2 regions of the Priestia sp. P1_B12_1 genome follow, and region 2 is predicted to be linked to the other one. Evidence: riboswitches for the same ligand, from Rfam matches in the RefSeq annotation. Region 2 holds a riboswitch; the other holds the start of a gene.
The links. Region 2 has a riboswitch for FMN ahead of AC1D0Y_RS02970 (ECF transporter S component). Riboswitches for the same ligand answer to the same signal wherever they lie in the genome.
Positions count from the first base shown of each region.

Region 1 (16,801 bases), on a different contig from region 2:
CGTCTGCATTATGCTGTTCTACGTATTTTTCTTCGTGTAAAAGAGTGCCATCTAAATCGCTTACAAATAACTTAATCATTTCTTGAAAATTCCTTTCCCTAAAAAATTTGCTGTGATAAGAGCGTTACAAATTTATTACATTCCTTATTCTATCAGTGTTTCCCAAGAAACTCATAAAAAAAGCTCAAACCGGCGGTGAATTCAAAGAGATTAAGACATAACTACATCAATTTTTTCCGCAGGAGTCTTCGCTTTACCCTTCAAACAGCTAGAAACAGCTACATGAAATCCAGTTCACGATCACAATGAAAAAAATCCGAACGCAGTTGATTCTCAATTAAGAATCTGGATTTACCGTTCGGATCTTTCTTCAGCTACAATTCATTTGTCGCAGCCTTTTTTTCAGGTTTGTTCACTGTAAAAAAACAGCCGCGGTCTAAAAGACCGCGGCCATATTTTACAATACGTTAAAATATTTCGCTTCAGGATGTGCAAAAACAAGGGCTGTAACAGAAGCTTCTGGTTCCATCATGAAACCGTCTGTTAACTGAATGCCGATGTCTTCAGGTTTAAGTAATTTAAACAGTTTTGCTTGGTCTTCAAGGTCTGGACATGCAGGATATCCAAATGAAAAACGCTGACCTTGGTATTTGGCTGAAAAACGCTCCGCCATTGTAAAGTCAGGCGAATCAGGGAATCCCCAGCGGTCACGAATTTGCTGATGAACACGTTCTGCTAATCCTTCAGCTAGTTCAAGCGCAAGAGCTTGGAATACGTGACTCTTTAAAAACTCGCCGTTTTCTTTGAATTTCGCCGCGCGTTCGCGAATGCCTGTTCCTGCTGTTACAGAGAAGAAACATACATAGTCCATCTCTTTTTCTTTAGGCTTTGCAAAATCAGATAAGCACAGGAACTGTCCTTTTGCTTGCCGAGGGAAGGTAAAGCGTTCAATTTCTGTTTTCTCATCAGCAGGATCATAAATAATTAAATCATTTCCGTCTGCTTGAGCAGGGAAGAACTGATAAATAACCGCTGGCTTAATTAAGTTTTCTTTTAGTGCCAGTTCGAGCAGGTCATCAACGGTTTCTTTTAATTGAACAGCACGCTCGTCTTTTTCAGCAAGCAGCTTATTCACTTTTCCTTTTAGTCCTAAGTGATGGCCTAAAAGCATCTGCCAGTTAATATACGGAAGAACCTGTGCCAAATCGTAGTGTTTGACAACGTGCCGCTTTAAATCAGCCGGTACAAAAACAGGAGCGTCCGTTGAAATGGCGGATCTTTCTAAAACAGCGGTAGCTGCTTGAGCGGTTTGAGGCTGGCGTTCTCGAACTGTTACTTTCTTTTCTTGCCGCGTTTTTAAATCTGCTAAAAGCTGAATAACTTCTTCTTTGTTCTGCAGCTTATTTGCTAACGCTAATCCGTCCATCGCATCTTTGGCGTAGAGGACCGCACCTTCATATTCCGGGGCAATTTTAAAGTCAGTAAATTTACGGGAAAGGGCAGCGCCTCCTACCATAATTGGAACATCAATGCTTGATTGTGTTAAATCTTGGGCAGTTAAAACCATTTGCTGAGCTGACTTTACTAGAAGACCTGACAGGCCAATGATGTCTGGCTTTTCTTCTTTTACTGCTTCAATCAGCTGCTGTGGCGTTACTTTAATCCCTAAATCAATTACTTTAAAACCGTTGTTGCTTAAAATGATGTCTACTAAGTTTTTACCGATATCGTGCACGTCGCCTTTAACCGTTGCAAGAATCACTTTGCCTTTTCCAGAATCATTTTCAGTTGCTTCCATATGAGGTTCTAAAAAGGCAACGGATGCTTTCATAACTTCCGCACTTTGAAGCACTTCTGCTACAATCAGCTGGTTGTCATTAAACAAACGTCCAACTTCCGCCATCCCCTTCATAAGCGGTCCGTTAATAATATCTAACGGATCATCATATTGAGCTAAAGCTTGTTCTAAATCAGGAAGCAATCCTTCTTTTGTCCCTTCAACAATATACATTGCCAATCGTTCTTCGAGTGTTAGCGTAGAAATTTCTACTTTTGCTTCTTTCTTTTTATCACGATAAAAGTCGGTAAACGTGCTTAACGTTTCATCAGTTGTGTTAAATAATAACGCATTAGCAAGCTCAATTTCAGCTTCTGGAATAGAAGCATAGCGTTCTAATTTTTCTGTATTAACAATGGCATAATCCAGTCCAGCCTGCGTACAGTGATAAAGGTAAACCGCATTTAGTACTTCACGTCCGACTGGAGGAAGACCGAATGACACGTTACTTACGCCAAGAATGGTCAGGCAATCAGGCAGGGCTTCTTTAATCATTTTAATTCCTTTAACTGTTTCTTCAGCAGAACCAATATATTGTTCATCACCAGTCCCTACAGGAAACACAAGAGGGTCAAAAATAATATCTTTTGGATTAAAGCCATGTTTTTCAACAAGTAAATCATGTGAGCGTTTTGCAATCTCTACTTTTCGTTCTGCAGTAACGGCCATGCCTGTTTCATCGATTGTACCGACAACCAGAGCTGCACCGAATTTTTTTACTAGCGGTAAGATTGCATCAAAACGCTCTTCACCATCTTCTAAGTTAATGGAGTTAATAATGACCTTACCTTGCGAGTACGTTAAAGCTTTTTCAATAACTTTCTCGTCGGTTGAATCGATTACAAGAGGAACCTTCACTTTTTTTACAACTTCTTGAATAAACTCCTCCATGTCTTCCATTTCTTCACGGTCCGGATCTGCTAAGCAAATATCAATAACGTGAGCACCATTTTTAACTTGAGCACGCGCAATTTCAGATGCTTCTTCAATTTTTCCTTCCGCAATCAGACGCTTGAACTTGCGAGAACCGATTACATTCGTACGTTCTCCCACAAAAAGAGGGCGCATAGAATCATCATATACAAGTGGTTCAATACCGGTTACAGCATGGTTATGCTCGGAGCGATCAAGCGAACGAGGAGCAACCTCTTTTACCGCTTCAGCCAGTGCTTTAATATGAGCAGGTGTTGTACCGCAGCATCCGCCTACAAAGTTCAGCCAGCCTTTATCAGCAAACCCTTTAATTTTTTGAGCAAGCAGCTCAGGAGATTCATGATAATTGCCTTCTTCATCCGGAAGTCCAGCGTTTGGATAACAGCTAACTGCTGAAGTGGCTAGGTCTGAAAGAGAGCGAATATGATCCGTCATAAATTCAGGGCCTGTTGCGCAGTTAAGTCCGACTGAAAGAGGCTTCATGTGTTCCAGTGATAAGTAAAAAGATTCGATATCTTGACCAGCGAGAGTTGTTCCCATCGGCTCAATTGTTCCTGAAATCATAATAGGAACTTCGGTTTTGAGTTTTTCAAACGCCGCTGTAATGCCTAGAAATGCGGCTTTTACGTTCAGCATGTCTTGACAGGTTTCGACTAAAAGCAAGTCAACGCCGCCGTCTAACAAACCTCGAGCTTGCTCTTCGTACGATTCTACTAACTCAGGGAATGTAATACCTCCGGTAACAGAGAGAGTTTTAGTGGTAGGACCGATAGCTCCAGCTACGAACCTAGGCCATTCGGGAGTTGAATATTTATCGCGGGCTGCACAAGCAAGCTTCACAGCTTCGATATTCAATTCATACGCCAAGTGACCTAAATCGTATTCATCAAGTACGGTAGATGTTGAGCCAAACGTATTGGTTTCAATGATGTCAGCACCTGCTGCAAAGTACTCTTCATGAATGCGTTGAATGACATGAGGCGCTGTTCGAGTCAAATATTCGTTGCAGCCTTCATATTCTTCGCCGCCGAAATCTTCAGCGGTTAAATCAGCATCTTGAATCATCGTTCCCATTGCTCCATCGATGACGAGTATTCGCTTCTTTAGTTGTTGTTCGATAAGTGAGCTCATTTATATCTTCCTTTCTGATGTAACAAGTTGCTTGTCATGAATATAGCGTGTTAGAATTTCAGTCATTTCATAGCGCATAAACGGCGTAATTAAGTAAATACCGTCAAATAGCTCATATGCTGTATCAATTAAGTTTTTTGCAATGGCAAGGCCTTCGACTTCACCGCGAATCCGGTCATTTCCCGTTGTGTCCATGCGTTCTAGAATATCTTCTGATAATTTAATTCCAGGTACTTCATGGTGAATAAATCGAGCGTTTCTCGCGCTTGTTAACGGCATGATCCCGATGTATACCGGTGTTGTTAAATGTTTGGTTGCTTCATATACCTCTTCAATTTGCTTAGTTGAATAGAGAGGCTGAGTAATGAAATAGTGAGCCCCGCAATCGATTTTCTTTTCCAAACGCTGAACGGCTCGGTCTAAGTGACGCACGTTTGGGTTAAAGGCAGCCGCGATGGAAAAATTGGTTTTTTGACCAAGCGGTTTGCCGGAATAAGATAGTCCTTCATTAAACTGAGCGATTAAACTAATCAAGTCAAATGAAGATAAATCGTAGACAGAAGTGGCGCCAGGGAAATCGCCAACTTTTGACGGATCACCGGTAATTGCAAGCACTTGATTCATTCCTAGCGTATGAAGTCCCATTAAATGAGATTGAAGTCCAATTAAATTTCGATCGCGACAGGTAATATGAATAAGCGGTCGTGCTTTTGTTTCTTGCTGCATCAGTGTTGCCATTGCCAAGTTGCTGATGCGAGGTGAGGCAAGAGAATTATCAGCTAATGTAATAGCATCTACGCCGACTTTATCGAGTGCTTTTGCACCTTCTAAAAATTTCGTCGGACCCAGCTGTTTAGGCGGATCTAGCTCGACGATAACCGAGCGGCGCTTCTTCACAATTTCATGCATATGAGGTTTATCCTGCTGCTCACGCTCTTGAACCGTAACGGCTGGTCTCATTTTAACGACTTTGCTTGTAATCGGAGGCAGGTCTTTTAAGGCAGATGACATTGCGCGTACGTGAGCTGGTGTTGTACCGCAGCATCCTCCAATTAAGCGAACCCCTTGTTCGCGGAATAAACGTGCGCTTTCTACAAAGTAGTCTTCATTCGTTTCATACTCCAGCTTTCCTTCCACATACGCCGGAAGGCTGGCATTAGGGTAAGCAGATAAGAAAGCACGATCAGGAAGCGGTACTTCTTCAAGAGACTGAATCATATGATAAGGACCTAAACGGCAGTTTAGCCCGACAACATCTGCTCCTAAGTCTTCTAATTCTTTTAATGCATCTGCTAAAGGACGCCCATCTTGCAGTACGCCAATATCATGCAGGGAAACGTGGGTAATAATAGGCTTATCCGTTTCTTTTCTTGCCAGTGTAAGAACGGTTTTTAATTCTTCGAAATCATAGTATGTTTCAAACAAAAGGCCATCCACGCCTTCATTTAAAAGCCAAAACATTTGTTCACGAATGCTTCGCTTAACTTCTTCTAAACTAATAGCGTTTTTTTGGAAAGAACGAATTCCGCCGAGTGTACCAACCACGTAAGCCTGATCTTTTGCAGCTTGTTTCGCTAATTTTACACCAGCAACATTGATGTCTTTGACTGAATCTTCTAATCCATAACGGGCAAGTTTTTGATAATTAGCAGCGTACGTATTTGTTTGAATAACGTTTGCACCAGCTTCTACATAGGCTCTGTGAATACGAGAAACCTCTTCTGGTTTGGTGATGTTTAGTTCTTCAAAACAGCTGTCAATACCGTGTGAGTAAAGGAGGGTACCAGTGGCACCATCCCCAATTAAAATTTTAGACTTTAAATCTTCAAGTAACCCCATGTCAAAACCTCCTTAAATTGTTCCGCTTCTATTTCACGATTGATTCGTTTTATGCAATATGCCGATAAAATAGAAAAAGTCTTCTTAAGAAGAAGACTTTTTTCGCCTTCTTATCTTCCAAGCAATAAATTGCTTGCTGGATTTAGCACCATGTCTCTAACGACTGGTTGCTGAGGTTTCAAAGGGCCAGTCCCTCCACCTCTCATGATAAGAATCAATTGTATATAATTGAAACATATTTTTTTAAATAGAAAGAATACTTATTTAATAATTTATCTGATTTTTAGAAATTATACAACAGTAAATTGTGAATTTCCAGCAAATATTGAGGAAAATTTAAAAGCTAAAGGGAAAATATCCGTATATTTTGTTTGAAAATGACTGTTATGTTAGGGGTTAAGGAGTTTTTTGTGAAAAATACAAAAAGAAAATGAAAAAGAAAAAATAAACGAAAAGGCACAAGCGCTGGGATATGCGTAGATTTACACGTAAAAAGGCTCGTCTTTTTTTTACCGTTTCTACATATAGTGAACTATGAAGGGTAGAAGGGTGATGGGCATGAAAAGGTGGAAACTCACGCTGCAGGTTGCTGCTACGTATGTAGGCACTGTTGTAGGAGCCGGTTTTGCAACAGGCAAGGAAATAGTTCAATTTTTTACACAGTACGGGGAACTTGGAATGGTCGGGATTTTGGTCAGCGGCTTGTTTTTTATTTGGCTAGGTTCGAAAATGATGCTGCTTTCGCACGCAATTGGGGCTTCTTCTTATCAGCAGCTTAATACATATTTATTTGGTGATGTGCTTGGAAAAGCGGTAAACGGTGTAATGATTGTCATTTTATTTGGAGTAACTTCAGTCATGCTAGCGAGTACGGGAGCAATAGGAAAAGAACAGTTCGGGCTATGGCCTCCTGTTGGGATGATTTTTACAATTGTTTTAACTTATATATTTATCGCCAAAGGAATTAACGGTATTTTAATGGTTAATTCTCTTGTTGTGCCGATGATGCTTTCATTTGCTTTTATCATCTTTGTGCCAAATATCAGCTATTTCTCACTGATTCAAACGAAGCCGGATTTAACGCTCGTCACGCAGTGGAAGTGGGCGGTTAGTCCCTTTTTATATATTTCCCTAAATCTAGCTTTGGCTCAGGCTGTTTTAGTTCCATTAGGAAGCTCCGTAAAAGATAGGAGCGTGATTAAAAAAGGGGCCGTAATAGGAGGATGTGTACTTACGTTTATGCTTGTTTCTACTCATCTTGCCCTTTCCAATTTGCCTTATTCATTTCAACTTGATATTCCGATGAGTGCCGTTGTTAAAAATATCTCAGCGTGGGTGAATGTTTTATTTACGGTAGTTGTGTTAGGCGAGATTTTTACTACATTGATTGGAAATGTATTTGGAATCGCTAAGCAGATTCAGTCATTTCTTCCCCTGAATGACAAACAAGCTTTTGCATTTATTATCTTGGCTTGCTTTATTATTGGGCAATTCGGATATGCCCAGCTTCTTGAGTTTTTGTATCCGATATTTGGCTATATTGGACTAGCTTTTGTATGGATGCTATGTATTAAAAAAGAAAAAATAAGCTAAAAGCTGGATTTTAAAGAATAGATGTGAAAAAACGAAGTTAAATGATGTGACAAGTCGATTTTACTTTGCTATAATGTAAAACAAATAAGACTCTAGCAGTCGAATATATTATCCTTCGGGGTCGGGTGTAAGTCCCAACCGGCGGTGATAAAGCGTATGCTTTTAAGCCCGTGACCCGTTTTCATACGATGTATGTTAGCGGTGGATCTAGTTAAAATCTAGAGCCGACAGTAAAAGTCTGGATGGGAGAAGGATCAGGAAGCACAGTTGTTTTTTTGTGTTGAATTAATAAGGGACACGCTCGCCTTTTTTAAAGCTACCCTTGTTTTTATACACAAAATATAACTGTTTATTTCGTATACAATTAGCGGAATTTTGCATAGATAAAACTGATTCAGCTCAGCCGACCCTTTGGACATTTGTTCAAGGGGCTTTTTTATTTTCAGTGGTTGGGGGAAAGATAAATATGAAAAAAAAGCAGCTGCTATTTCAAAACGGTATAAGAAGTTGGAATAGCGCCAAGGCAGGTGAAGAAAATGTTCACGGGTATCATTGAAGAAATTGGAAAAATAAAACGTATTCAAAAGGCCACAGAAGCAATTGTTCTTACGATTGATGCGAAGACCGTGTTAGAAGATGTGAACTTAGGGGACAGTATTTCAGTTAACGGCGTGTGTTTAACCGTAACGGCTTACTCTCAAAATGAATTTACGGTCGATGTCATGCCGGAGACGATTAAAGCAAGCACCCTTCAGCTTCTAACCGTTGGATCACGTGTTAACTTAGAGCGGGCGATGGCTGCAAATGGCCGGTTTGGAGGGCATTTCGTTAGCGGACACGTTGATGGAATTGGAACCATTGTAAGCAAAACACGCAAAGGAAATGCCTTTTATTATGAAATTCAAGTCGATCCTGAACTTCGTGAATTTATGATGTTAAAAGGATCTGTTTCCGTAGACGGAACAAGTCTTACTATTTTTGATGTCAGCAACCAATCATTTACTATTTCTCTTATTCCCCATACGGTGCTTCACACAGTCGTAGGAGACAAACAGCGAGGAGACAAAGTGAATATTGAATGCGATATGTTAGCTAAATATATGCATCAGATGATGACAAATAAGTCAACTCCTGGCGCCTCGAATCGTTCAGGTAACATGAAGGATTTATTGCAGCAGCATGGTTTTACAAATTAACAGTGAGGTGAAAGAGATGTTTCATAAAGTAGAAGAAGCCATTGAAGAGTTAAAAAAGGGAAAAGTGGTTATTGTATGCGATGATGAAGATCGAGAAAACGAAGGAGATTTTATTGCATTAGCCGAAAAAACGACGCCTGAGGTTATTAACTTTATGGCTACTCATGGAAGAGGATTAATTTGTACACCTGTTAATGAAGAAATTGCACATAAATTGAATCTTCACCCGATGGTAGCGAACAATACGGATGTACATGGAACAGCATTTACAGTAAGTATTGATCATATTTCAAGTACAACAGGTATCAGTGCATACGAACGCTCTGCTACCGTTATGGCTCTTGTGAATGAAGCGACGGTACCAAGTGATTTTCAACGCCCAGGACATATTTTCCCATTGATTGCAAAAGACGGGGGCGTTCTCCAGCGTGCAGGTCATACAGAGGCTGCTGTTGATTTAGCAGTATTAGCAGGAGGAAAGCCTGCGGGTGTTATTTGTGAAATTATGAATGAAGATGGAACAATGGCACGCGTGCCGGATTTAACAAAAATTGCGGAGCAATTTGATTTAAAAATGATTACAATAAAAGATTTGATTGCCTACCGCCGCAAACATGACCAGCTTATTAGCCGTGAAGTAGAAGTGAGCTTACCTACGGCATTTGGTGAGTTTAAAGCTGTAGGATATACAAATAAACTTGATAATAAAGAACATGTGGCTCTTATCAAAGGTGATATTGATCATAATAGCCCCGTTCTCGTTCGCGTTCACTCTGAGTGTTTGACTGGAGATGTGTTTGGTTCTGAACGCTGCGACTGCGGTCCTCAGCTTCACGCAGCTCTTACGCAAATTGAAGAAGAAGGACGCGGCATTCTGCTGTATATGCGTCAAGAGGGCAGAGGGATTGGCTTATTAAATAAGCTAAGAGCATATAAGCTGCAGGAAGAAGGATACGATACGGTAGAAGCGAATGAAAAACTCGGGTTTGCTGCAGATTTACGAGAGTATGGAATCGGTGCTCAAATCTTAAAAGACCTTGGAGTCAAACAAATGAAGCTTTTAACGAATAACCCTCGTAAAATTACCGGGCTAAAAGGCTACGACCTTGAAGTGGTCGAGCGAGTGCCTCTTCAAATGCCGGCAGTGGATGCCAATAAAAAATACTTAGATACAAAAGCTAAAAAATTAGGTCATTTATTACATTTATAATTTTACACTTTTTTTCGTTATAACAAGTGAAGCTAATTCATGAAAAGAAATGTAAATAACTATATATTAATACTAGCAGGAGGAACAAAAGATGAATCATTTATATGAAGGAAATTTAGTAGGCACAGGATTAAAAATTGGAATCGTGGTAGGGCGTTTTAATGAATTTATTACAGGCCGTTTACTTAGTGGAGCAGAAGATGCGCTCAAACGTCACGGCGTAGCTGATGAAGACGTAGACGTGGCTTGGGTGCCGGGCGCTTATGAAATCCCATTAATCGCCAAAAAATTAGCTGAATCTAAAAAATATGATGCAGTGATTACGCTAGGAACCGTTATTCGAGGAGCTACTCCACACTTTGATTTTGTATGTAATGAAGTAGCAAAAGGCGTTGCATCTCAAAGCTTACAAACAGGCGTGCCAATTATCTTTGGTGTATTAACGACTGAAACAATTGAGCAAGCAATTGAACGTGCAGGAACAAAAGCAGGAAATAAAGGATGGGAAGCTGCAGCATCAGCTATCGAAATGGCTAACCTTTCAAAAATGATTGAAGGATAATAGATACGATTTCAGTTTTTATAAGCTGAAGAGTTAAAAGAGGCTGAAACAAAAGCATGTTAGTTAAAGAAAGATCCGAACGATGAATCGTTCGGATTTTTTCATTGGTAGGGTGAACGCAGGTTTCGTGTATGTAGTGGCTTCTAGCTGTAGATTAAAGGGTCAGGCGAAGACTTCTGCGGGAAAAGCGGAAGAAGTGTGACCCTGCAGAAGCGGAGGAGGCGAGGAGGCTTCGCGGCCGCCTGTGGAAAGCGAAGTCTTGCTCGGAAATCAACTGCAGTGTAAAAAGCGATCCATACTATCTTATGTATCCCGTTTGTTCGTCTTTAGATTGGATTGATGTAGTTATGTCTCAAGCTCTCTTAAATAGAAGCTAGCTATGTATAATTTGGCTAAAACGTCTTACTCTAAGTAATAATTAGGTCGTAAAAGGGAGACGTCTATGCCTCATTATACTGCTTTTTTTGCATTGATTATTATCAGCACAGCCGTTTTGCTTACAGTATTCATACGTAAAAAAGATAAAAAGCTAGTCGTTTTGCTTTTTTTTATCATTGGAATGGCTTATATACTAGAATATGTTGTATTTGTGTTGTTTGAAAGTTACGATTACGATCCCGATTTTATGACCAATGAATATTTTGATAATTTGTTCGGGTCCTTAACTTCTCAAGCGTTTGCTTTTCCAATCATGGCTATGGTGGTAGCTGCTTATCAATTGAAATTTCGCTATATTTTAATTATTTCAGCTATGTTTATGGGGATTGAAGAATTATTTTTACACTGGGATATTTATACACATCACTGGTGGAAAACAGTCTATACAGGCGCTTTAATGACTATAGGCTTTAGCATTTCAAAGATTTGGTATGTATGGCTAACAGAACGGTATATGACATTTGTGCATTACGCTACATTTTTTCTCGGGATGCTCGCCATTACTTCTACTATTATGTTTATGCTGTTAGCATATTTTCATAATAATTGGTTTTATACAGGATGGTTTGCGTCGGCTACTCATGATTCCGTAAATGCAACGATGATTTACGTTTGTGTTGTTACGGTTCTCCTCGTTTGGAGTGTAGCCAAAGAATTTTTTGTTGGAGCTGCAATGATTATAGCGGGGCTGCGTATAGTAGATATTTTACTGATTCACTATGGGGTTTTGCTGGTATCTATTACCACTTCACTTGTTCTTTTTACGCTTCTACAAGCGGGTGCATTCATTCTGAGCGTTATGCTTCAAAACTTTATTATGAAAAATTGTTATGGGACAAGCAAAAAAGACGTTGCGTTTCCAGCGAAGAACTACTAAGATAATACGTAACTCAAATAGTTTAGTTCAATAATATTTGAAACAAAGAAAAATGAATTGACGGTTATGCGTATTATTTGTAAGATAGGAAAGCAAATAATAGAAAGCCGAAACAGGGGAGTGAAGGATTCGTGAAAGAGTCCTTTTTTGTAGAAAAGGTACTTAATAATAATGTATTAATTGCTAAACACCTTACCTATGATGAAGTTGTGCTAATTGGGAAAGGAATAGGGTTTAATAAGAAAAAAGGCGATGAAATCGATGCAAAAGCCGTGGAGAAAATGTTTTTGTTAAAGAGTGAAGAAGAGCAAGAACAATACAAGCAGCTTTTAACGCAAGTGGATGAAGACGTGATTGAAATGATGAATGATATTGTAACGCACATTCAAAAGCGTGTTAACATTCCTTTGAATGAGCACATACACATTTCATTAACGGATCATATCGCGTTTGCGATAAAACGTTTTCAGCAGGGAATGGGGCTTAAAAATCCATTTTTACTTGAAACAAAAGCTTTATATCCAGAGGAATATACGATCGCATCTGAAGTGGTAGAAATTATTAGTCGCAAAATAGGCGTGCAGCTTCCAGTAGGAGAGATTGGTTTTATTGCGCTTCATATCCACAGTGCGCTGACTGAAAAAAACCTCCTGGAAGTGAATCAAGACTCGCAGCTTATTCAAACGATTATTAATGTGATTGAAGAATCGCTTCATCTGCGGGTAGACAAAGAATCTGTGCACTATATGAGATTGATTCGTCATTTGCATTTTGCGATTGATCGAGTAAAAACAGGAGAAAAAATAGAAGAGCCAAAAAAAATTGCTTTGCTATTGAAAGAAGAATATCCCCTGTGTTACAATGTGTCTTGGAAAGTGATAAAAGTAATGCAGCAAGCGTTACATTTACCTGTGTATGAAGCAGAAGCCGTTTACTTAACGATGCATCTGCAGCGACTTATAACAAAAACGGATTTATAAAATCATTTCAATACGTGTTACTGATACGATCAGGCATGAGTGAGAAATGAAGCGATGTGTAATTGGATGAGTGTATCCATTTATCGTTTCTTTTTCCTCATGCCTTTTTTTGTTATAAGAAAGCGCAATCATTGAAGGTTTCGCCTCAGGACATCAGGAGATGTAATAAGTTTTCTAGTTAAAGAAAGCGTTTTATGAAAGCGCGTTAATGATTCACGTATCAAATAAATAGCTTGTTGCACACTAAATATATAAAAGGAGGTAAGCGCCATGTTTAAAAAACTTTTTGGAGTATTACAAAAAGTCGGAAAAGCGCTTATGTTACCGGTTGCGATTTTACCGGCAGCAGGGATTTTACTTGGAGTAGGGACAGCGCTTCAAAACCCTACATTGTTGGATGCAGTACCGGCACTTGGTGCAGACTGGGTTCAATTGGTTTCAAATGTTTTGTCGCAAGCGGGTCAAATTGTATTTGACAACTTATCGCTATTGTTTGCCGTTGGTGTTGCCGTTGGTTTAGCTGGTGGTGACGGTGTAGCAGGTATTGCTGCAATCGTAGGCTACTTGATTATGAACAAAACGATGAGCACAATCTTAGTTGCTACAGGACAACTAGATCCTGACAAAATGGGTGCCAATCCAGCTTACACTAGCATCTTAGGAATTCCTACGTTAGCTACAGGTGTATTCGGGGGTATCATAGTAGGTATTTTAGCTTCATCCATGTATAATCGTTATTTCAATATTGAATTACCATCTTATTTAGGGTTCTTTGCAGGAAAACGATTTGTACCAATCATTACTGGGGTATTTTCAATTGTTTTAGGTGTTATTATGATTTTCATTTGGCCGCCAATTCAAAGCGGATTAAATGCTTTCTCTACTAACATGATTGATGCAAACCCAACTTTATCAGCGTTTGTATTTGGATTGATTGAACGTTCATTAATTCCATTTGGACTTCATCACATCTTCTACTCTCCGTTCTGGTTTGAGTTTGGTGATTACGTTAATAAAGCAGGTCAACATATTCACGGTGATCAAAAGATTTTCTTTGCTCAATTAGCAGATGGCGTGCCTTTAACAGCAGGAACATTCCAAGTTGGTAAATTCCCGTTCATGATGTTCGGATTGCCAGCAGCAGCTCTTGCGATTTATCACGAAGCTCGTCCTGAAAACAAAAAATATGTAGCTGGTATCATGGGTTCAGCTGCTTTAACATCTTTCTTAACGGGTATTACAGAGCCGCTTGAGTTCTCATTCTTATTCGTAGCACCAGTACTATTTGCAATTCACGCAGTATTTGCTGGTTTATCATTTATGGTTATGCAATTATTAAATGTTAAAATCGGTATGACATTCTCAGGTGGAGTTATCGATTACGTTCTATTTGGAGTTATGCAAAACCGTACAGCATGGTGGCTAGTTATTCCAGTAGGTTTAGTTCTAGCAGTTATTTACTACTTCGGTTTCCGCTTTGCAATCCGTAAATTTAACTTAAAAACACCGGGTCGTGAAGATAAAGAAGAAGGAGAAGAAGATGTAAAAGTAGAAGCAGCAGAGCTTCCAACAAATGTTTTAGCTGCACTTGGCGGTAAAGAAAACATTACACATTTAGATGCTTGTATTACGCGTTTGCGTGTATCCGTAGATGATGTAGGTAATGTTGATAAAAGCCGCTTGAAAAAACTTGGAGCAGCTGGTGTTCTTGAAGTTGGTAACAATATTCAAGCTATTTTCGGTCCGAAATCTGACACGTTAAAAGGTCAAATTCAAGACATTATGAATGGCAAAACACCGGTTGTCACAAAAGAAGAGACAAAAACAATTGAAAAACCTGTTGCAACATCTGAAGTAGGAAGCGATAATGGTAATGATATTGTTTCACCGATTGAGGGAGAATTGGTACCTTTATCGGAAGTACCAGATCAGGTATTTTCACAAAAACTAATGGGTGACGGTTTTGCGATTATTCCGAAAACAGGCACAGTAGTTGCACCAGTGGACGGAAAAATAGTAAACTTATTCCCGACGAAACATGCTTTAGGTATTGAATCAACGACTGGACGTGAAATTTTAATTCACGTTGGTATTGATACAGTTAATTTAAAAGGCGAAGGTTTTGAAGCTTTAGTTGCCCAAGGCGATGAAGTGAAAAAAGGACAGCCTCTATTGAAAATTGATTTAGACTTTGTAAAAGAAAATGCGCCATCGACGATTACGCCGATCATTTTCACGAATTTACAAGCTGATGAAAAAATTGATATCTTAAAGCAGGGCCAAGTTTCTCAACAAGAAGCAAATATTATTAACATTTCAAAGTAAAAAGGAGATTGATTTAACATGGCACAAAAAACATTTACAGTAACAGCAGACTCAGGAATTCACGCACGTCCAGCAACAACTTTAGTACAAGCAGCAAGCAAATTTGATTCTGATATCAACTTAGAATTCAACGGTAAAACTGTAAACTTAAAATCAATCATGGGCGTTATGTCTTTAGGTATTCAAAAAGGCGCTACAATCACTATCTCTGCAGAAGGTTCTGACGAAGCAGATGCACTTGCTGCTCTTGAAGATACAATGAGCAAAGAAGGATTAGGCGAATAATGACAAAGGAAATTCAAGGCATTGCCGCTTCTAGCGGCATTGCTATTGCTAAAGCATTTCGTCTAGAAAATCCAGAATTAACCGTTGAAAAAAAATCAGTAACTGAAGTTGAAGCAGAAGTAGCACGTCTAGAAGCTGCGCTAGAAAAGTCAAAATCAGAACTTGAAATTATTAGAGAGCACGCTCGTAAAGAACTTGGAGATGACAAAGCAGAAATCTTTGAAGCTCACTTATTAGTTCTAAGCGATCCTGAACTTATTAATCCAATTAAAGATAAAATTACAAATGAAAATGTAAACGCTGAACATGCACTTGATGAAGTAGCGGCAATGTTTATTAATATGTTTGAGTCAATGGACAATGAATATATGAAAGAACGTGCTGCTGATATCCGTGACGTAACAAAACGTGTATTAGCTCATCTTTTAGGTGTAAACGTTTCAAATCCAAGCTTAATCTCAGAAGAAGTTGTCATTATCGCAGAAGATTTAACGCCGTCTGATACAGCACAGTTAAATCGTAAGTTCGTAAAAGGATTTACAACAGATATTGGCGGACGTACTTCTCACTCAGCAATTATGGCGCGTTCAATGGAGATTCCAGCTGTTGTAGGTACAAAAACAGTTATGGAAGACATTCAAAACGGCGTATTAGTAATTGTTGATGGTTTAGATGGCGAAGTTATCGTTGATCCAAGCGAAGAAACAGTAAAAGCTTACGAGAAAAAAGCCGCTGAGTATGCAGAACAAAAAGCTGAGTGGGCTAAGCTTGTAAATGAAAAAACGGTTTCAGCTGATGATCATCACGTTGAACTTGCAGCTAACATTGGTACACCAGAAGATGTAAAAGGCGTATTAGAAAACGGCGGCGAAGGCGTTGGCCTTTATCGTACAGAATTCTTATATATGGGCCGCGAGGATCTTCCGACGGAAGAAGAGCAGTTTACTTCTTATAAAACAGTTCTTGAACGTATGGAAGGTAAACCAGTGGTTGTTCGTACTCTTGATATTGGTGGAGACAAAGAGCTTCCTTATTTAAATCTACCAAAAGAAATGAACCCATTCTTAGGATTCCGTGCTATTCGCTTATGTCTAGAGATGCAAGACATGTTCCGTACACAGCTTCGTGCGCTTCTACGTGCAAGCGTATACGGTAATCTGAAAATTATGTTTCCTATGATTGCTACTGTTGATGAGTTCCGTCAAGCAAAAGCTATTCTTTTAGAAGAAAAAGCTAAACTTCAACAAGAAGGCGTACAAGTTTCGGAAGACATCGAAGTAGGGATGATGGTAGAGATTCCTTCCTCAGCGGTAATCGCAGATTTATTTGCTAAAGAAGTAGATTTCTTCTCTATCGGAACAAACGATTTAATTCAATACACGCTTGCAGCTGACCGCATGAATGAGCGCGTGTCTTATTTATATCAACCGTATAACCCAGCGATTCTTCGCTTGGTGAATATGGTAATCAAAGCGGCTCACAAAGAAGGTAAGTGGGTAGGCATGTGCGGAGAGATGGCAGGGGATGAGATTGCAATCCCAATTCTTTTAGGTTTAGGCTTAGATGAATTCTCAATGAGTGCAACATCTATTCTG
Region 1 is NZ_JBFTZR010000002.1:693,955-710,755, forward strand. It holds gene AC1D0Y_RS08985 (HAD family hydrolase) at 1-79, opposite strand, end outside; gene metH (methionine synthase) at 458-3,901, opposite strand; gene AC1D0Y_RS08995 (bifunctional homocysteine S-methyltransferase/methylenetetrahydrofolate reductase) at 3,902-5,740, opposite strand; SAM riboswitch class I at 5,848-5,954, opposite strand; gene AC1D0Y_RS09000 (YkvI family membrane protein) at 6,299-7,333, shown strand; FMN riboswitch at 7,441-7,591, shown strand; gene ribE (riboflavin synthase) at 7,870-8,529, shown strand; gene AC1D0Y_RS09010 (bifunctional 3,4-dihydroxy-2-butanone-4-phosphate synthase/GTP cyclohydrolase II) at 8,546-9,739, shown strand; gene ribH (6,7-dimethyl-8-ribityllumazine synthase) at 9,831-10,301, shown strand; gene AC1D0Y_RS09020 (hypothetical protein) at 10,744-11,616, shown strand; gene glcT (glucose PTS transporter transcription antiterminator GlcT) at 11,748-12,596, shown strand; gene ptsG (glucose-specific PTS transporter subunit IIBC) at 12,867-14,921, shown strand; gene AC1D0Y_RS09035 (phosphocarrier protein HPr) at 14,940-15,206, shown strand; gene ptsP (phosphoenolpyruvate--protein phosphotransferase) at 15,206-16,801, shown strand, end outside.
Region 1: another riboswitch for FMN. It lies ahead of ribE (riboflavin synthase); the one in region 2 lies ahead of AC1D0Y_RS02970 (ECF transporter S component).

Region 2 (16,801 bases):
GAAAATTATCATGTTGTAGATGCAGAAAACCGTTTAACTAAAACGGCTGCTAAAATCTCTACCATTGTGCAGGAAACGGACGATGAAAAACTAGGACTATCCATTGCTCGTGAACTTGCAGACCAAGCAAGTGTAGTTATTGTTCAAGACAAAGATTTTTATTGGCATTCCACACATCCTGATAAAGAAAATAAGAAAGCTATTTCGGCCATTGTTAAACAAAACGATCAGCTAAATCAAGTGGTTGAAAAAGGTAAAGTAATACGGGAAAAAATGTACATGACCACAAAGAAAGACACGAGTGATGAACCTTTAATGTTTGTTGTCGGTGTACCTTTAATGAAAGATAACAAACCGACAGGCGGCGTTTATTTGTATCAATCTCTTTCTGAAATTGAAGAACCCGCTCAATATACGACTAAGTTCATTTTATTGGCTGCAGGTATTGCTATTATTTTAACTACTATCTTTGCTTTTTTCTTATCCACTCGAATTACAGCGCCTCTTAGAAAAATGAGGCAGGCGGCATTTGAAGTAACAAAAGGCAACTTTGATACAAAAGTACCTATTTTAACTCACGATGAAATTGGAGAGTTAGCGATTGCTTTTAATCAAATGGGCAGGCAGTTAAAGTTTAACCTCAATGCGCTTAATCAGGAAAAAGAGCAGCTTTCAAGTATTTTAAGCAGTATGGCAGACGGTGTTATTACGTTTAGTAGAGACGGATCGATTTTAATTACCAATCCCCCAGCGGAGCATTTTCTTCAGACTTGGTATTACGAGCAGGATGTCAACAATCAGCAGGTGCCTGAGCTTCCAGCAAACGTTGTCCATTTGTTTCAAACGGTAGTAGAGACTGAAACGGAGCGAAGTGCAGAATTGAAAATTCAAGGGAAAACGTGGGTCATTTTAATGTCACCGCTCTATAATCAAACGAAAATTCGCGGTGCTGTAGCCGTACTACGGGATATGTCTGAAGAGCGTAAACTTGATAAATCGAGAAAAGATTTTATTGCAAACGTGTCTCATGAATTGCGTACACCTATTTCTATGCTTCAAGGTTATAGTGAAGCTATTATTGACGACATTGCAAGTACGGATGAAGAAAAGAAAGAAATTGCACAGGTGATTTATGATGAATCACTCCGTATGGGCCGGCTTGTAAATGAACTTTTAGATTTGGCGCGAATGGAAGCGGGACATGTGCAGCTTCACTTAGAATCTGTAGCAATGGTTGAATTTACAGAACGTGTTTTGCGTAAGTTTCAAGGGTTAGCTAAGGAAAAACATATTAAACTGTCTCTTAATGGAAAAATAGAAGATGAATTTGAAGCGATGATTGATTCAGACCGTATGGAACAAGTGCTGACAAACTTAATTGATAATGCTATTCGTCATACGGATGACTACGGAGAAGTAAAGCTGCATCTTGATAAAAGTCAATCCGAAATCCATCTTTCTGTTCAAGATACAGGAGCAGGCATTCCGAAAGAAGATCTTCCATTTGTATTTGAACGATTTTATAAAGCGGATAAAGCCAGAACGAGAGGGAAGTCAGGAACTGGTCTTGGGCTTGCAATCGCCAAAAATATCGTGGAGGCACATCAAGGGATCATTGCGGTTGAAAGTGAATTAAATGAAGGAACAACTTTCTTTATCAAATTGCCAAAGTAAAAACATGCTAAATAACAGTTTGTTCGGCTGAAATAATAAGAATAACAAAGAGATGTGATTCTCCACTGAATCACATCTCTTTATTTTTTCTATAAACAAGTCTAAAAGAGAAGGAATTGGCATATAGTATGTTTTGTGTGCAATGATCTACATAGGAGGTTCTTTCTTCATGATTGACGTGTTAAGAAGAATATTGGTTGTATTAGTAATGGGATTGTGTATAGGTCTTTTATTTTTGGGCGGGCAAATGGTAAAAGCAGAAGAGAAGCAGTGGGAGTGGCCGGTTGAAGGAGTCTTAACTGATATATTTGGTTCACGTCACGCCAAACACTTTGGAATTGATATAGCAGCACCTGTTGGTACACAGGTGTATGCTGTTGCAAAAGGAGTGGTGAGCCGCTCTTATTATTCAAATACATACGGACAGGTTGTTTTTATCAAACAAACAAATGGATACGAAACGGTCTATGCTCATCTAGAGGAACGTTTTGTTACAGAAGGAAATCGTGTAGCCGCAGGTCAAAACATTGGACGAGTTGGCAATACAGGGCGATCTTCAGGTGCACATTTGCATTTTGAAGTTCATCAAGGAAGTTGGAATCCGGATAAAACCAATGCAGTAAACCCACTTGCCAAATTGGACAATCAAAAACTATCGGTATACGTAAAAAGCGATTTAGCTGCCACGGTTTTTCAGCAGTTACATCAGACTTCTGATAACTGTATTCTTATCCATCAAGGAGATACATTATCTGAGCTCGCAGTCAAATATGAAGTAGATATGGATCAGCTAAGGAAGTGGAATCATTTAGAAAATACGATGTTAAATGCAGGACAAGTATTAAAAATAAGTCCATAAAAAAAGAGCCGCTCAGGCTCTTTTTTCTCAATGTCACAATTCAATACGCTGTATGGTCACAATTTCGCTTGTTTGTTTTAACGAAGCAATGACAGAATCATCTAAAAGTTTATCAAACGTAAGCATCATAATGGCTTCTCCGCCTTTTTGCTTACGGCCCACTTGCATGGTAGCAATGTTAATACGTAAATCTCCAAGTACTTTCCCTACATTTCCAATAACTCCGGGCTGATCACTGTGACGGATATAAAGAAGATGTCCTTCCGGATAAAAATCAATATCAAACGAATCAATATTAACAATTCGAGGTCCATAGCCGGCTATATAGGTACCCGTAATGGTAAATGTACGCTGTTCGCCTGTTACGGTAACGTCAATCATATTCGAATATCCTTGCGTATCTTCCGATGTTTTTTCACCAAATGTAATTCCTCGTTCTTTGGCAATCATAGAAGCATTGACTTCGTTAACAGGTGAGTCGATACGATGAGTTAAAAAGCCTGATAATAAGCTCCGTGTAATATAAGTGGTTTCTAAATCCGTCACTGTACCTCCGTAGGAGATAGAGATATGCTGAACAGGTTCTCGCATGCATTGAGATAAAATAGCTCCCATTTGTTTAGTAAGGCTCGTAAACGGCTGAATTTTTTCAAAAACTTCTTTAGAAAGCGTCGGTAAATTAATGGATGAGCTTACAGGATTACCTTCTAGAAAACGCAAAACGTCATGTGCCACATCTTCAGCAACGTTAAGCTGGGCTTCTTTTGTAGAAGCTCCTAAATGGGGAGTTGTAATAACTTGATCAAAATGTAACAAAGGGTTATCAATCGGCGGCTCAACTTCAAATACGTCAATAGCTGCACCTTGAACATGGCCAATTTCTAAATAATGAACTAAGGCTTTTTCATCAATGATCCCGCCGCGTGCGCAGTTTAATAAAAACACGCCCTTCTTTGTTTTGGCTAACGTGTCATGATTGAGCAATCCCTTTGTTTCTCTCGTAAGCGGAGTGTGCACGGTAATAACATCCGCTGCTGCTAGTAATTCATCCAGGGATAATAGTTCTACGCCTAGCTTTTCAGCTCGGGAAGATGTTAAAAAAGGATCGTAAACGTGAACGCTCATATTGAAGGCTTTTGCGCGTTTGGCAAGCTCTGAGCCAATTCGTCCAAATCCTATAATGCCCAGGTGTTTGCGATTAAGCTCTGTTCCAACAAATGCTGAGCGGTTCCATTCGCGCGCTTTAACTGAAGCATTACCTTGGGGAATATGCCGAAACAAGCTAGCCATCATAGCAAATGTATGTTCCGCCGTTGAAATGGTATTTCCGTTCGGCGCATTAATAACGACAACCCCTCGTTTGGTTGAGGCTTCAATATCAATATTATCGACACCTACTCCAGCCCGGGCAACAATTTTTAAATTCGGCATTTTTGCCAGCAAATCCTCTGTAACCGTCGTAGCACTCCGTACTAAAAGCGCATCGTACGTATGCAAATCATTCTCAACTTCTTCAACTTTTTTTCGCGTAAGATTCACATGAGGAGCTTCAAGCAGTGGAGCAAGACCTTCATTGCTAATTGAATCAGCTACTAATACATTATACATGACGTGAACATCTCCCTTGGATTTTACTATCATCAAATATTTGATAATTTACCATGTTAAAAAAATTCTGTCAATTATATTTTTCAAACTTTACGATTAGTTATCAAATACACTATTATAAACGTAAAATTGAAACTATAAATATGTCATAATGCTGTTGGTTATGCACTTATTTCCTTATTTTTCATATAAAAACAGTAATGAAGTTTATAAAATACATCAATTTAATAGGAATTAAAGAACTTCTTTATTTACTTTTAATTCGAGATAACATATAATAAATTCATAATTAAATATTGGTCTATCTTCGGGGCAGGGTGAAATTCCCGACCGGCGGTAAAAAACAAATTGTTTTGAGCCCGCGAGCTTATATGTAATACATACGAGCAGATTTGGTGAAATTCCAAAGCCGACAGTACAGTCTGGATGGGAGAAGGTGGAGGTTCAGCGTTCAAAACCTAATGTGATGAACGTTTATTAAATATGCCTGCCATGTCTCCTCTCAACGAATCATTTGTTGGGAGGTTTTTGCGTGGGGATATAAAGTTGAACCTTTCTTCTTTGAAGAGTGGATCACAAAGAAGGAGAGAGGCAAGATGCAACAAAGTAAGAAAACTCAAAAGCTGGTTGTACTAGGAATGTTAAGTAGTATTGCTTATATTTTAATGATGATTAATTTTCCAATTCCTGGATTACCTCCGTTTTTAACAATTGATTTTAGCGAAATTCCTGCACTCGTAGCAGCACTTGTATTTGGACCGATGGCTGCTGTTATAGTAGAAGGAATAAAAAATTTATTGAATTATTTAATTCAAGGAAGTGCTACAGGGGTTCCAGTTGGTCAAGCGGCGAACTTTGTGGCTGGTTTACTGTTCGTTCTTCCTGTATCATACATGTTCAACCGATTTAAAACGGCTAAAGGCGTAACGATAGGTTTGGTTACGGGTACGGTGGTAATGACGGTACTCATGGCTGTCTTAAATTATTATGTCTTCTTACCAGCGTATACAATCTTCTTACAATCGCCAGAAATGTCTAGTGAACAAGCACGTCAATATATCGTTGCAGGTATTTTGCCGTTTAACTTAATAAAAGGAGCAGCAACAGGGGTTATCTTTGTCTTATTGTTTTCAAAAATGAAGCAATGGATCACGCGTCGCATTGCTGTTTAATTCAATCGCTCTCCCGGGGAGAGCGATTTTTATATATAAAAAAACCTGCAGCATGTACACTACAGGTTTGCTCCACACTTATTCGAATTTATTAGCATCGCCTTCGAATTTTTCATCCGCTACGCGAATTGAATCCGTAGGGCAGCCTTCCATTGCATCCATCATATCATCTTCTAGATCTTCTGGAATTTCTACTACACCTTGGTTATCATCTAATGTTACGAATGCAATACCTTCATCATCATAATCATAAATGTCTGGTGCTGCTGCTCCGCAAGCGCCGCATGCGATGCAAGTATCTTTATCAACAATTGTATATTTTGGCATAACAAGACCTCCTGTAAAGTGTTCGAAAATTTCTCATTATATAATCTCTTCGCGAATCAAGAGTGAAATTTCTCCTTATTCATTGTAAAATGATTTATAAAACTTTTCAATAGAAAAGTCACTGAGAATGCTTATCAAATCAAGGTTTCTTCACTTACCCAAACGTTTTGATACATAAAGGAAAGAGCTGAAAAGCCTTTATCTCACATGCTATTGGTCACTTTTGGTACAATGAATGAGAAAGGAAGTTGACACCTTTGAATTATATTCAAGTTAGCATTTTATTTTGTATAAAACAGTTAAAAGGTGAGCGAACCGCCTATGGTATTTATCATTTATTAACAGGTAAAAAGTCAGCTCAAACGATTCAAGATGGAAAAATTTTTGGAATTTCGTTTCTTTTTCAGTCATTTGTTTACTTAGATAAACGGTCTTTTGAAACCTGCGTTGCATATTTAAAAGAACAGCAGTATATTGAAGAAACTGAAAATCAAAAGTATGTGATGACAGATAAAGGACAAGCACGCCTTGAAGATGAACTGACGGCTCGACCCTTTCATCCAGCTTTAGACGGATGGAAATTTGCAAGCAGTACTCAATTATTTTTAGCAAGAATCACTTTGTTCATTCAGACCTTATCAAACCTACAGTATTTTCAAAAAGGGTTTTTACCCATTTCCAAAAATCCTGAGGTCATTCAATGGGTCAAAACGTATATTATGTCTCAAAAGCAAACGCGTCAAGAGTTAGCCGCCGAGCTATTCGAAGAGCTCCGAACGTGCTTGAAAGGTTGTACGGAACGGGACGCGTCTCTTTTTGTTTTGCAGCTGACTGGATACCAAAGAGTAGGCTTTACAAAAAATCAGTTAGCATATCAATATGAACTCGATGAGCATTATGTTCATATTCAACTGTTAGGGGTTATTCACCATATCATTGAAAAAGTGAGTAAAAATAATGAACGCTTTCATGTACTTTCTTCTTTTTTACGTGATCTATATTTAGAATTGCCTTTGACAAGCTCGACGTTAAAAACGTATAGCTGGCTTCAAAAAGGCAAGACGCTTGAAGAAATTGCTTATATAAGGCGTTTAAAAGAAAGTACCATTGAAGATCATATTGCAGAATTAGCTCTATTTGTTCCATCTTTTTCAATCGATGCATACGTATCGCCTAAGCAGCAGGAAAAAATTATCGCAGCCTTTGAAGGTTTGCGGACAAATAAATTAAAGGTGATAAAAGAAGAAGTAAAAGACGACGTTACCTATTTTCAGATTCGTCTCGTATTAGCAAAACATTTTACCTGATACTAAAAAAAGTGGTGTTTGATGTGAAGATAGAACAACTTCTACAGAAACAATTCGGCTATAGCCAATTTCGACTAGGACAAAAAGAGATTATTCAAGATATTTTAACAGGTCATAATGTGTTAGCGGTTCTTCCTACAGGAACAGGGAAATCATTGTGCTATCAGCTCCCAGCTTATTTGTTGAACCGACCGGTGCTGATTGTATCTCCTTTAATTTCACTGATGGAAGATCAAGTTCAACAACTAAAGGCAAGCGGAGAAAAGCGAGTTATTGCCTTAAATAGTTTCCTACAACAAGAAGAAAAACAACGAGCGCTAAAAAATTTAGCTTTTTATCGTTTTATTTATGCATCTCCTGAAATTTTGCAAAATGGTTTTGTAGTAGAAGCATTAAAGCAGGCAAAGGTAGGCCTTTTCGTTGTGGACGAGGCGCACTGTATTTCTCAGTGGGGACATGATTTTCGTTTAGATTATCTACAGCTAGGAGATATATGGAAGGAACTTGGCAGTCCGCTATGTCTGGCACTAACGGGAACTGCGACTAGGGAAGTAGTGGAAGATATTAAGCGCTACTTATCGCTTCCTGCTGTCAACGAGCACATCTATTCCATGAATCGAAGTAATATTGCGATGAAAGTTGATTTTGTTGCAAGTATTGAAGAAAAAAAAGAGAAGTTACTGATGTACGTTAGTGAACTGCAAGGTCCGGGAATTATCTATTGTTCCAGCCGATCTTGGACAGAAGCATTAACACAGCTTCTAAAGGAAAATGGGATACAGCGAGTGCAGTATTACCACGGAGGAATGGAACCGAATGAAAGAATGCTTGTTCAACAGCAATTTTTAGAAAATCAGCTTGATATCATTTGCTGCACAAGTGCATTTGGAATGGGGGTTAACAAATCGAATGTTCGGTTTGTTATTCATTTTCATACACCTACGCAGCTAGAAGCATATGTACAGGAAATTGGAAGAAGTGGACGCGATCAGCGAAACAGTATTGCGATCTTGCTTTATGCTGAAGGAGACGATGATTTTGCTCATTCTTTACTTGAAATTGAGCTTCCTTCTTCAGATAGCATCTTATACTGCTTGTCGTATTTACGAAACCATGATCAGGCCATTCCTTTAAAACAAGTAGAGTCTCACTTTCTTTATACAGTGGGTGTTCAAGAAACACATTGGCGATTTATTCGTTATTATTTGTACAGAGAAAATGTAGTGAAAAATGAACATGTTGAACCCTGGAAAATTCCTGAATCGCTGCATGAAACGATTGTTGCAGCTGTAAATAAACGTCTTCGAAACAAACATGACAAGTATCGTGCGATGAAGGGGTTTATTGAGACAAAAGAATGCCGTCGTCACGTGCTGCTTGGCTATTTCGATGAAACGGGAAAATCAGAGCTTGAGAACTGTTGCGATTGCTGCGGCCTGGATTTAGAAAACTATAAAGAAACAAATGGTGAGCAGGAGCAATGGACATTTCAAGGCTGGGAATTAGAATTAGCTCGTTTGCTTCGTCAAGGAGAGATATAATGGCAAAATCACAGCAAGAGCTTATTTCATCTATGACAGATGCAGAGCTAGTTAAAAATTTATATGTAACACAGCTGCTCATCTGCTTCATTGCTTTAGGCATCGGTTTTTTCACATTCGATTCATGGAATTCCTTTTTGCAGTTTTTTCAGCTGGATTGGTCTTCTATTTTATTGTACGGGGGAGGAACAGCTCTCTTGGTAGTAGGAGGAGATATACTTCTAATGAAATGCGTACCTGAGCATTTATACGATGACGGAGGGATCAATGAACGTTTATTTGCTAATCGTTCTGTTCCTCATCTGATCCTTATTTGCCTAATCGTTGCATGTTCAGAAGAAATATTATTTCGAGGGGTTATACAAGTTCAGTTTGGCCTCTTTTGGGCGAGTATTGTATTTGCACTCGTTCACATTCGATATTTAAAAAAGTGGTTTCTTTTTATTTCGGTTGTGTTTTTAAGCTTTTTAATAGGGTTGCTTTTTTGGTGGACTGAAAATTTGTATGTCACGATTTTTGCTCATTTTCTCATTGATTTTTTATTGGGCCTGCAGATACGAAAATCAAAAGGGGAATCTGCACAGCCAGAAGAACTAATTCAGTAAAGTTAAGGAAACAGCCATTATTTTCAGTGCTATCCACATAATCTTTTATGTTCCCTCATATGTTGTACTAGCATACGAGGGGGTGGAATGATGGAAAACAAAGTGATAGACTTTGAAAGCGATGAAACACTTCAATATATATTAGCGAGCGTTATTAAAAGAAAAGAGACAGTCAATAAGCTGAAAGCTAAAGAGAAAAAATGGAAGCTTTTGTTTTTAGCCAGTGTAACGGTTGTTATTAGCTACTTTTTTTTCCTATTTCAAGGCGATTTTTTTACGACGTTTAGCGAATTTTTTTCATTTTTGTTAGGCAACATGGGACATTTGATGTTTCTATTGCTTACCGTCTCACTTTACTTTTATACTGTACAGCTGCAGAAAAAAAGCGAGAAAGCAGAAAAGACTTTCCAAGATTTGCGCTGTGAGATTATTAAAAGAAGCAAAGAGCTATGGGCGACGCCTGAAACATGGGAGCACCGAAAAGAAACGTTCCGCTGGATGCAGTCAACCTATGGAATTAATTTATATCATGAAAACAAATAGAATCGCATGAAAAAGCCTCTTTTTACATAGAAGTTTAGTGAAGGGGGTTTTTTTGTGAGGGATTGGTTTAACTTGCTGGCTGCGTGGTTATGCAGTTATTATATCAGCAGTTTAACGGCTGTAGGCTCAAAAGCTTCGTTAACCTATTTACTTATTCAAATGATTTTACATCCGTTAGATGTGTTTAGTGTTATAATCTTGTTTTTCACGGCTCTTTTTTGTCTGTCGACGGCAGTTCGTAAAGTGTTTCTGCAAAGTCGGTTGCTTCTAAAAGGCTATAAGGTAAAATGGCATGAATACCTTGTTTCATGTCTATGTGTGATAGGAATTTTATGGTTAAGTGCAATTGCGCTTTATCAAGTAGTAGGTTTGTTAACAATTGCGATAATTTATGCCCTTTCTTCTTTAAGAGAAACACATCGGGTATAAAATGAAAAGAAGGAGAATATATGGTTATTCTTTTAATGGTTTTAGCGTTAGGCATAGGGTTGCTGATTTTTATGTTTTCAGAAGCCCATCGTACACATGTGGAAGAAAGAACGATTCATTTATCAAGATTTCCTGAAAATCAGCAGCCTTTGCGCCTGTTTTTTATATCAGATATACATAAGCGAACAGTTTCGTCGAAGCTGTTGGAAAAAATACCGTGCGAAGTAGATTTTGTGATCATAGGCGGTGATTTACTAGAAGGAGGAGTCCCTTTATTGCGGGCTCGTCAAAATATTCAACATCTTAAAACGCTAGGACCCGTCTATTTTGTGTGGGGAAATAATGATTACGAAGTAAGTCAAATGCAATTGAAGCAGATGCTTAGAGATGAAGGAGTTATTGCCCTTAAAAATGAGCATGTCTTTGCCGTTTCTAAAGATGGTACTACATGCCACTTTGCGGGGGTAGATGATTTATCAGAAGGTCAGATGAATCTAAAGAGAGCTGTTTCTTCCATTGAACCTGAGCAGCTTACCATTCTTCTAAGCCATAATCCTGATGTTATCTATTATGTAGATGAGGAATCAAAAGTAGATTTAATTTTGAGCGGGCATACACACGGGGGACAGATACGCTTATTTAATTTGGGTATGTATGAATTAGGAGGACTGAAAGAAAAAAGAAAGATTCCTCTTTTTGTCAGTAACGGATATGGTACAACCTCTTTGCCTCTCCGTTTACAAGCTAGAGCTCAAACGCATTATATCACTTTAAAAAGGAAAGAATAGCCTTGAACAAACTCTTTACATAGCATATACAAATTTTACACAAAGGATAACTTATCCTATAATTCAATTAATAGATACAGTTCACGAAGAGTAGTTGGAGGTTACGTATGGCTCACGAAGGGAAGTATAATATTAAAGCCATCTCAAATATGGTCGGAATCCAGCCGGGAACTTTGCGTGCATGGGAACGACGCTATCAAATTTTAAATCCTGTCCGCAATGAATCCGGGCATCGGTTATATACAGAAGAAGACTTGCGGAAATTAAAATGGCTCACGGAAAAAGTGAGCGGAGGTTTTACCATCAGTCAAGCGGTTTCGCTATTAGAAACGGAAAGCAGTACAGTAGGAACGTTTGAAGAAGAAGGAGAAGTAGATTCCCCTCAAAAAATTAGGGATGAGCTGTTAACGATGCTTTTATCTTTTGAAGAAGGAAAAGCACAGGATTTAATTAATCATGCTTTTAGCCTGTATTCGGTAGAAAAAGTGGTTATTGATATTTTGGGTTCTCTACTCGTGACGGTTGGAGACATGTGGGAAAAAGGGCAAATCACAAGTGCTCATGAGCATTATACGACTCAAGTATTAAAAACGCGTATCAGCATGATTTTTTATTCGCTGCCTTCAAATGGCTTATTGCCTAAAGCGATTGCTGTATGCGGACCTAATGAGACACATGAAGTGGGACTCCTAGTTTTTACGCTATTTTTACGCCGTAAAGGGTTTGAGGTTATTTATTTAGGAAGCAGCATTGAAGATAAAGATGTTGAGTTAATTGTTAAAGAAGTAGACCCAACGTTTTTATTTATGTCATGTACAATGATGGAAAATGCCGAGAAAACACTAAATTTGACGAACCAAATGATAAAGAAATTCCCGCATCTCAAAGTAGGATTAGGCGGTTATGTGTTTGATGGTTTAGATAGCAAAAGAAAAGGCGAGGCTCAGCCGTTTATTTTAGGAAATACAAAAGAAGAGTGGAACAGCTGGCTAACAAAAAAATTAGCAGAAATTGATTGAGAATAGCTTGTCTTTCCTATCATAAACCTGTAAACTCGTAAGTAAACATCACGAACCGTTTTCCAAAAAATACATATACTGCATTATCGAACCATGTGGTTATGAGTGCAAGCGGGGAGGGACGCTAATGAGGCTTGAACGACTAAACTATAATAAGCTAAAAGTTTTTTTGACCTACGATGATTTAAAAGAAAGAGGGTTAACAAAAGAAGATCTATGGACAGATACATTCAAAGTAAAACAGCTTTTTCGTGAGATGATAGAGCAAGCTTCTCAAGAACTGAACTTTGAACCTACAAATTCTCTTTCTGTAGAAGTTTTTTCACTTCAAGCACAGGGAATGGTTGTATTTGTGACAAAGCAGTATGAAGAAGAAACCAGCTACGGTGAGTTCGATGAAGACGAGTTCGAAGACTTCATTGAAATGCAGGTCATGCTAGATGAAAGCGAAGACATGTTTTTTGAGTTTGATTCATTTGAAGATGTCATTCAGCTGACCAAACGCATGTCAAACTTTTACGATACGGATAGCGTGCTCTATTCATTTGAAAAACGTTTTTACGTGCTGTTGGATTATCACATGCTGTCACCGGCTGAAGTTGGGAATATGATTGCGGTTTTGGCGGAGTATGGAAATCCCTCTACAATTACAAAGCACCGCGTAAATGAATATGGAAAAATGTTAGTAGAAAAGAGAGCTTTGGAGTATATTAATTCTGTCTTTTCTTAACTGTTTAATTGAAATAATTACACCCGTGAAGGATAAAGCACTTTTATTAAAATAAGAGTGGCAGCACTTTCAGCTTGTACAAAGTTGTTGAAAGTGTTCTTTATCACCGGGTGTTTTTTATTTTTTTAAAACGATTAAAGCATACTAGAAAAGAGGCAGACTTAAAACATTGTAGCATACCTTGCAAAGTTATTGGAAGCGTTTTCTTAGAAGAACACAAAAAATACTAAAAGTTCGATATTTTCCTTTGCAATGTAAAACTAAGGGTGTATACTATGTCATGAAAGAAGCACCATTCAATTAAAAACGAATAATTTTCGATACATTTTAGGAGGTTTACAGATGGTAGCCGACAAGATGCAAGACAGTAAAAATAGTCAAGAAGAGAAGCATGATGTTTTAAAATCTACACAAACAGTGATACATAAAGCGTTAGAAAAACTAGGCTATCCTGATGAAGTGTATGAACTATTAAAAGAGCCATTACGAATGATGACAGTAAAAATTCCTGTTCGTATGGATGACGGATCAGTTAAGATTTTTACAGGTCACCGAGCGCAGCATAACGATGCAGTTGGTCCTACGAAAGGCGGAATTCGTTTTCACCCAAACGTAACTGAAAAAGAAGTAAAAGCTCTATCTATATGGATGAGTTTAAAATGTGGAATCGTTGACCTTCCTTACGGTGGAGGAAAAGGTGGAATTGTTTGTGATCCTCGAAATATGTCTTTTGGAGAATTAGAGCGTTTAAGCCGCGGATATGTTCGTGCGATTAGCCAAATTGTTGGACCAACAAAGGATATTCCAGCGCCGGATGTGTTTACAAATTCACAAATTATGGCTTGGATGATGGATGAATACAGCCGGATTGATGAATTTAACTCACCGGGCTTTATTACTGGAAAGCCCCTTGTCTTAGGTGGTTCACACGGCCGTGAAACAGCGACTGCAAAAGGAGTAACTATTTGTATTCGTGAAGCAGCGAAAAAACGAGGCATTGAATTACAAGGTGCACGGGTAGTAGTACAAGGGTTTGGAAATGCAGGAAGCTTTTTAGCTAAGTTTATGCACGACGCTGGCGCTAAAATTGTAGGGATATCCGATGCGTACGGAGCGCTGCATGATCCTAACGGTTTAGACATTGATTATTTATTAGATCGACGCGATAGCTTTGGTACAGTAACGAAATTATTCAATAATACAATCAGCAATAAAGAGCTGCTTGAACTTGACTGTGACATCCTAGTTCCAGCTGCGATTGAAAATCAAATTACAGAAGAAAATGCCCATAACATTCAAGCGAGTATTGTAGTAGAAGCAGCAAATGGACCAACAACTCTTGAAGCGACGCGCATCTTGTCAGAGAGAGGAATTTTATTAGTTCCAGACGTTTTGGCCAGTGCCGGCGGTGTAACAGTCTCTTATTTTGAATGGGTGCAAAATAACCAAGGTTATTATTGGACGGAAGAAGAAGTAGAAGAAAAGCTTGAAAAAGTAATGGTTAAATCATTTAATAACATCTACGAAACCTCTACAACTCGAAAAGTCGACATGCGTCTAGCTGCTTATATGATAGGCGTAAGAAAAATGGCAGAAGGCTCTCGTTTCAGAGGCTGGATTTAAAAACAGAACAGCAGAACAATTGCGTAAATAGAAAAAATCTCCTATCATTAATGAGGAGATTTTTTTGTTTTACACTGCGTTAAAATAAAAAAAGGTGCGTTTACAACTGAAGGAGTGACAGGCATGAAGAAAGAAAAAGTAATTATTGTTGGGGGAGGACCATGCGGCCTTTCAGCGGCTATTGAGCTTCAACATACAGGTATTGATGCCCTTGTAATTGAAAAAGGAAATATCGTGAATGCCATTTATAACTATCCGACCCACCAAACGTTTTTTAGTTCGAGTGAAAAACTAGAAATTGGGGATGTCCCTTTTATTACGGAAAATCGTAAGCCTGTGCGCAACCAAGCTCTTGCTTACTACCGAGAAGTGGTGAAGCGCAGGCAAATTCGAATTCAGCCGTTTGAACGTGTCTTGCAAGTAGACAAACAAGCGGAAAACCAATTTATTGTCACAACATCTAAAGAGACGTATGAAGCGGAGAATGTCATTATAGCTACGGGCTATTACGATCATCCTAATTATATGAATGTTCCTGGTGAAGAGTTATCAAAGGTATTTCATTATTTCAAAGAAGCGCATCCGTACTTTGATAAAGATGTAGTCGTTATAGGCGGAAAAAACTCTAGCGTCGATGCAGCTCTGGAATTGGTGAAGTGTGATGCAAGGGTGACGGTTATTTATCGTGGCTCAGATTACTCCCCTAGCGTAAAACCTTGGATATTGCCTGAATTTGAGGCACTGGTTCGAAATGGAACAATTGGGATGCATTTTAATGCTCATGTAACGAAAATAACGGATGAAACGGTAACATATGAGCAGGAAGGGAAAGAATCTACGATTCGTAACGACTTCGTTTTTGCGATGACTGGCTATCATCCTGATCATTCGTTCTTAACAAAAATGGGTGTGGAATTAGATGCTGAAACAGGCCGCCCTTCTTTCAACGAAGAGACAATGGAAACAAACGTGGAAGGAATTTATATCGCTGGTGTGATTGCTGCAGGAAACAATGCTAATGAGATTTTTATCGAAAATGGACGTTTTCATGGAAAATCCATTGCTTCTCATATTATCAACAAAAACAACGCATAGGCTTCTATGCGTTGTTTTACTAATGATTAAATAGCTGCTGCAGCTCATCATGATTCGTTGTTACTTGGAGAGCAACTAACAGTTTAATGCGTGCTTTAGGACCATTTAAGCCATTTGAAAAAATAACGCCCATCTCTTTCAACTGCTTGCCGCCGCCTTCATATCCATATACATCTTGAGCAATTCCATTAAAACAGCGAGAAACGAGCACGATGGGTATCTTTCGCTTCAAAAGCAATTGAATGCCTGGAATTGTGAGAGGAGGTAGATTTCCTTGACCGAGGGCTTCAATTACAAGTCCATCAACATTCATTGAAGCCACTGCTTGAAACAAGTGGTCGTCCATACCTGCATAAGCTTTTAATAAGGTGATTTGTTTATCTATTTGATTAACAGGATAAAATTCATGTTCTGTAGGCATGTGGTGAAAAGATACGCCGCGTTTTGTAATTAATCCTATTGGTCCATACTGAGGACTTTGAAATGTCGCCACGTTGCTTGTGTGGGTCTTGGTCACATTTTCAGCGGTATGAATTTCATCGTTCATCACAACTAAGACACCTTTTCCTTTTGCACCGTCACTAATAGCCACCCGAACCGCAGATATAAAATTATAAGGACCGTCTGAACCAATTTCATTGCTTGATCTCATGGCTCCAGTTAAGACAATTGGAATATCTGTATGCACTGTTAAATCTAAAAAATAAGCGGTTTCTTCCAGGGTGTCCGTACCGTGAGTTAACACGACTGCATCAATTTTGCCTTCATTAATTTTATCGCGTATTTTCTTTGAAAGTATAAGCATTTCCTTAGGAGTAATGTGAGGAGAAGGCAGATGAAATGCTTCTTCTACGATTACATTGGCCATACCTGAAACAGATGATGTTGAGCGGTGAAGCGGGTTTTGAATATCTGGTGTTACCGATCCAGTTGCCATGTCTTCTTTCATAGAGATTGTGCCGCCGGTGTGAAGAATATAAACAGTTTTCATAGAGAGCTCCTTTCAATTTTTCATATAAGTATGATACATTTTTTGGTATACTTGTTTAAGGTCTTTGTTAGGCTTTGTAAATCGACAGCAAGTTATGTGAGCATTTACATATAAAGGTAAGGACATTATAGACGGAGATTTTCATCCTAAAGATAACATGTTACTATTAAAAAAAATAGAGGAGATGAGGCGCTATTTATGTTGGCGATTGTATCTGCAGGCATTGCGCCAGGATTGGCATTGTTAAGTTTTTTTTATTTGAAAGATGAATATGAAACTGAGCCTATTTCAATGGTATTAAAAACATTTATTTTTGGAGCAATGCTTGTTTTGCCAATTATGTTTATTCAATATGTATTTGGTGAAGAACACGTTTTTCAATCACCTTTTCTTCAAGCATTTTTTACGACAAGCTTTTTAGAAGAATTTTTCAAATGGTTCATTTTATATTTCACGATTTATCAGCATGTGGAATTTGATGAGCATTATG
Region 2 is NZ_JBFTZR010000001.1:561,381-578,181, reverse strand. It holds gene AC1D0Y_RS02985 (ATP-binding protein) at 1-1,674, shown strand, start outside; gene AC1D0Y_RS02980 (peptidoglycan DD-metalloendopeptidase family protein) at 1,844-2,533, shown strand; gene serA (phosphoglycerate dehydrogenase) at 2,567-4,141, opposite strand; FMN riboswitch at 4,441-4,583, shown strand; gene AC1D0Y_RS02970 (ECF transporter S component) at 4,738-5,313, shown strand; gene AC1D0Y_RS02965 (ferredoxin) at 5,392-5,640, opposite strand; gene AC1D0Y_RS02960 (YpbB family protein) at 5,898-6,947, shown strand; gene AC1D0Y_RS02955 (RecQ family ATP-dependent DNA helicase) at 6,971-8,488, shown strand; gene AC1D0Y_RS02950 (CPBP family intramembrane glutamic endopeptidase) at 8,488-9,093, shown strand; gene AC1D0Y_RS02945 (DUF2663 family protein) at 9,184-9,636, shown strand; gene AC1D0Y_RS02940 (hypothetical protein) at 9,691-10,065, shown strand; gene AC1D0Y_RS02935 (metallophosphoesterase) at 10,086-10,853, shown strand; gene AC1D0Y_RS02930 (MerR family transcriptional regulator) at 10,961-11,872, shown strand; gene AC1D0Y_RS02925 (genetic competence negative regulator) at 12,000-12,602, shown strand; gene AC1D0Y_RS02920 (Glu/Leu/Phe/Val family dehydrogenase) at 12,960-14,225, shown strand; gene AC1D0Y_RS02915 (YpdA family putative bacillithiol disulfide reductase) at 14,349-15,320, shown strand; gene AC1D0Y_RS02910 (asparaginase) at 15,340-16,311, opposite strand; gene prsW (glutamic-type intramembrane protease PrsW) at 16,510-16,801, shown strand, end outside.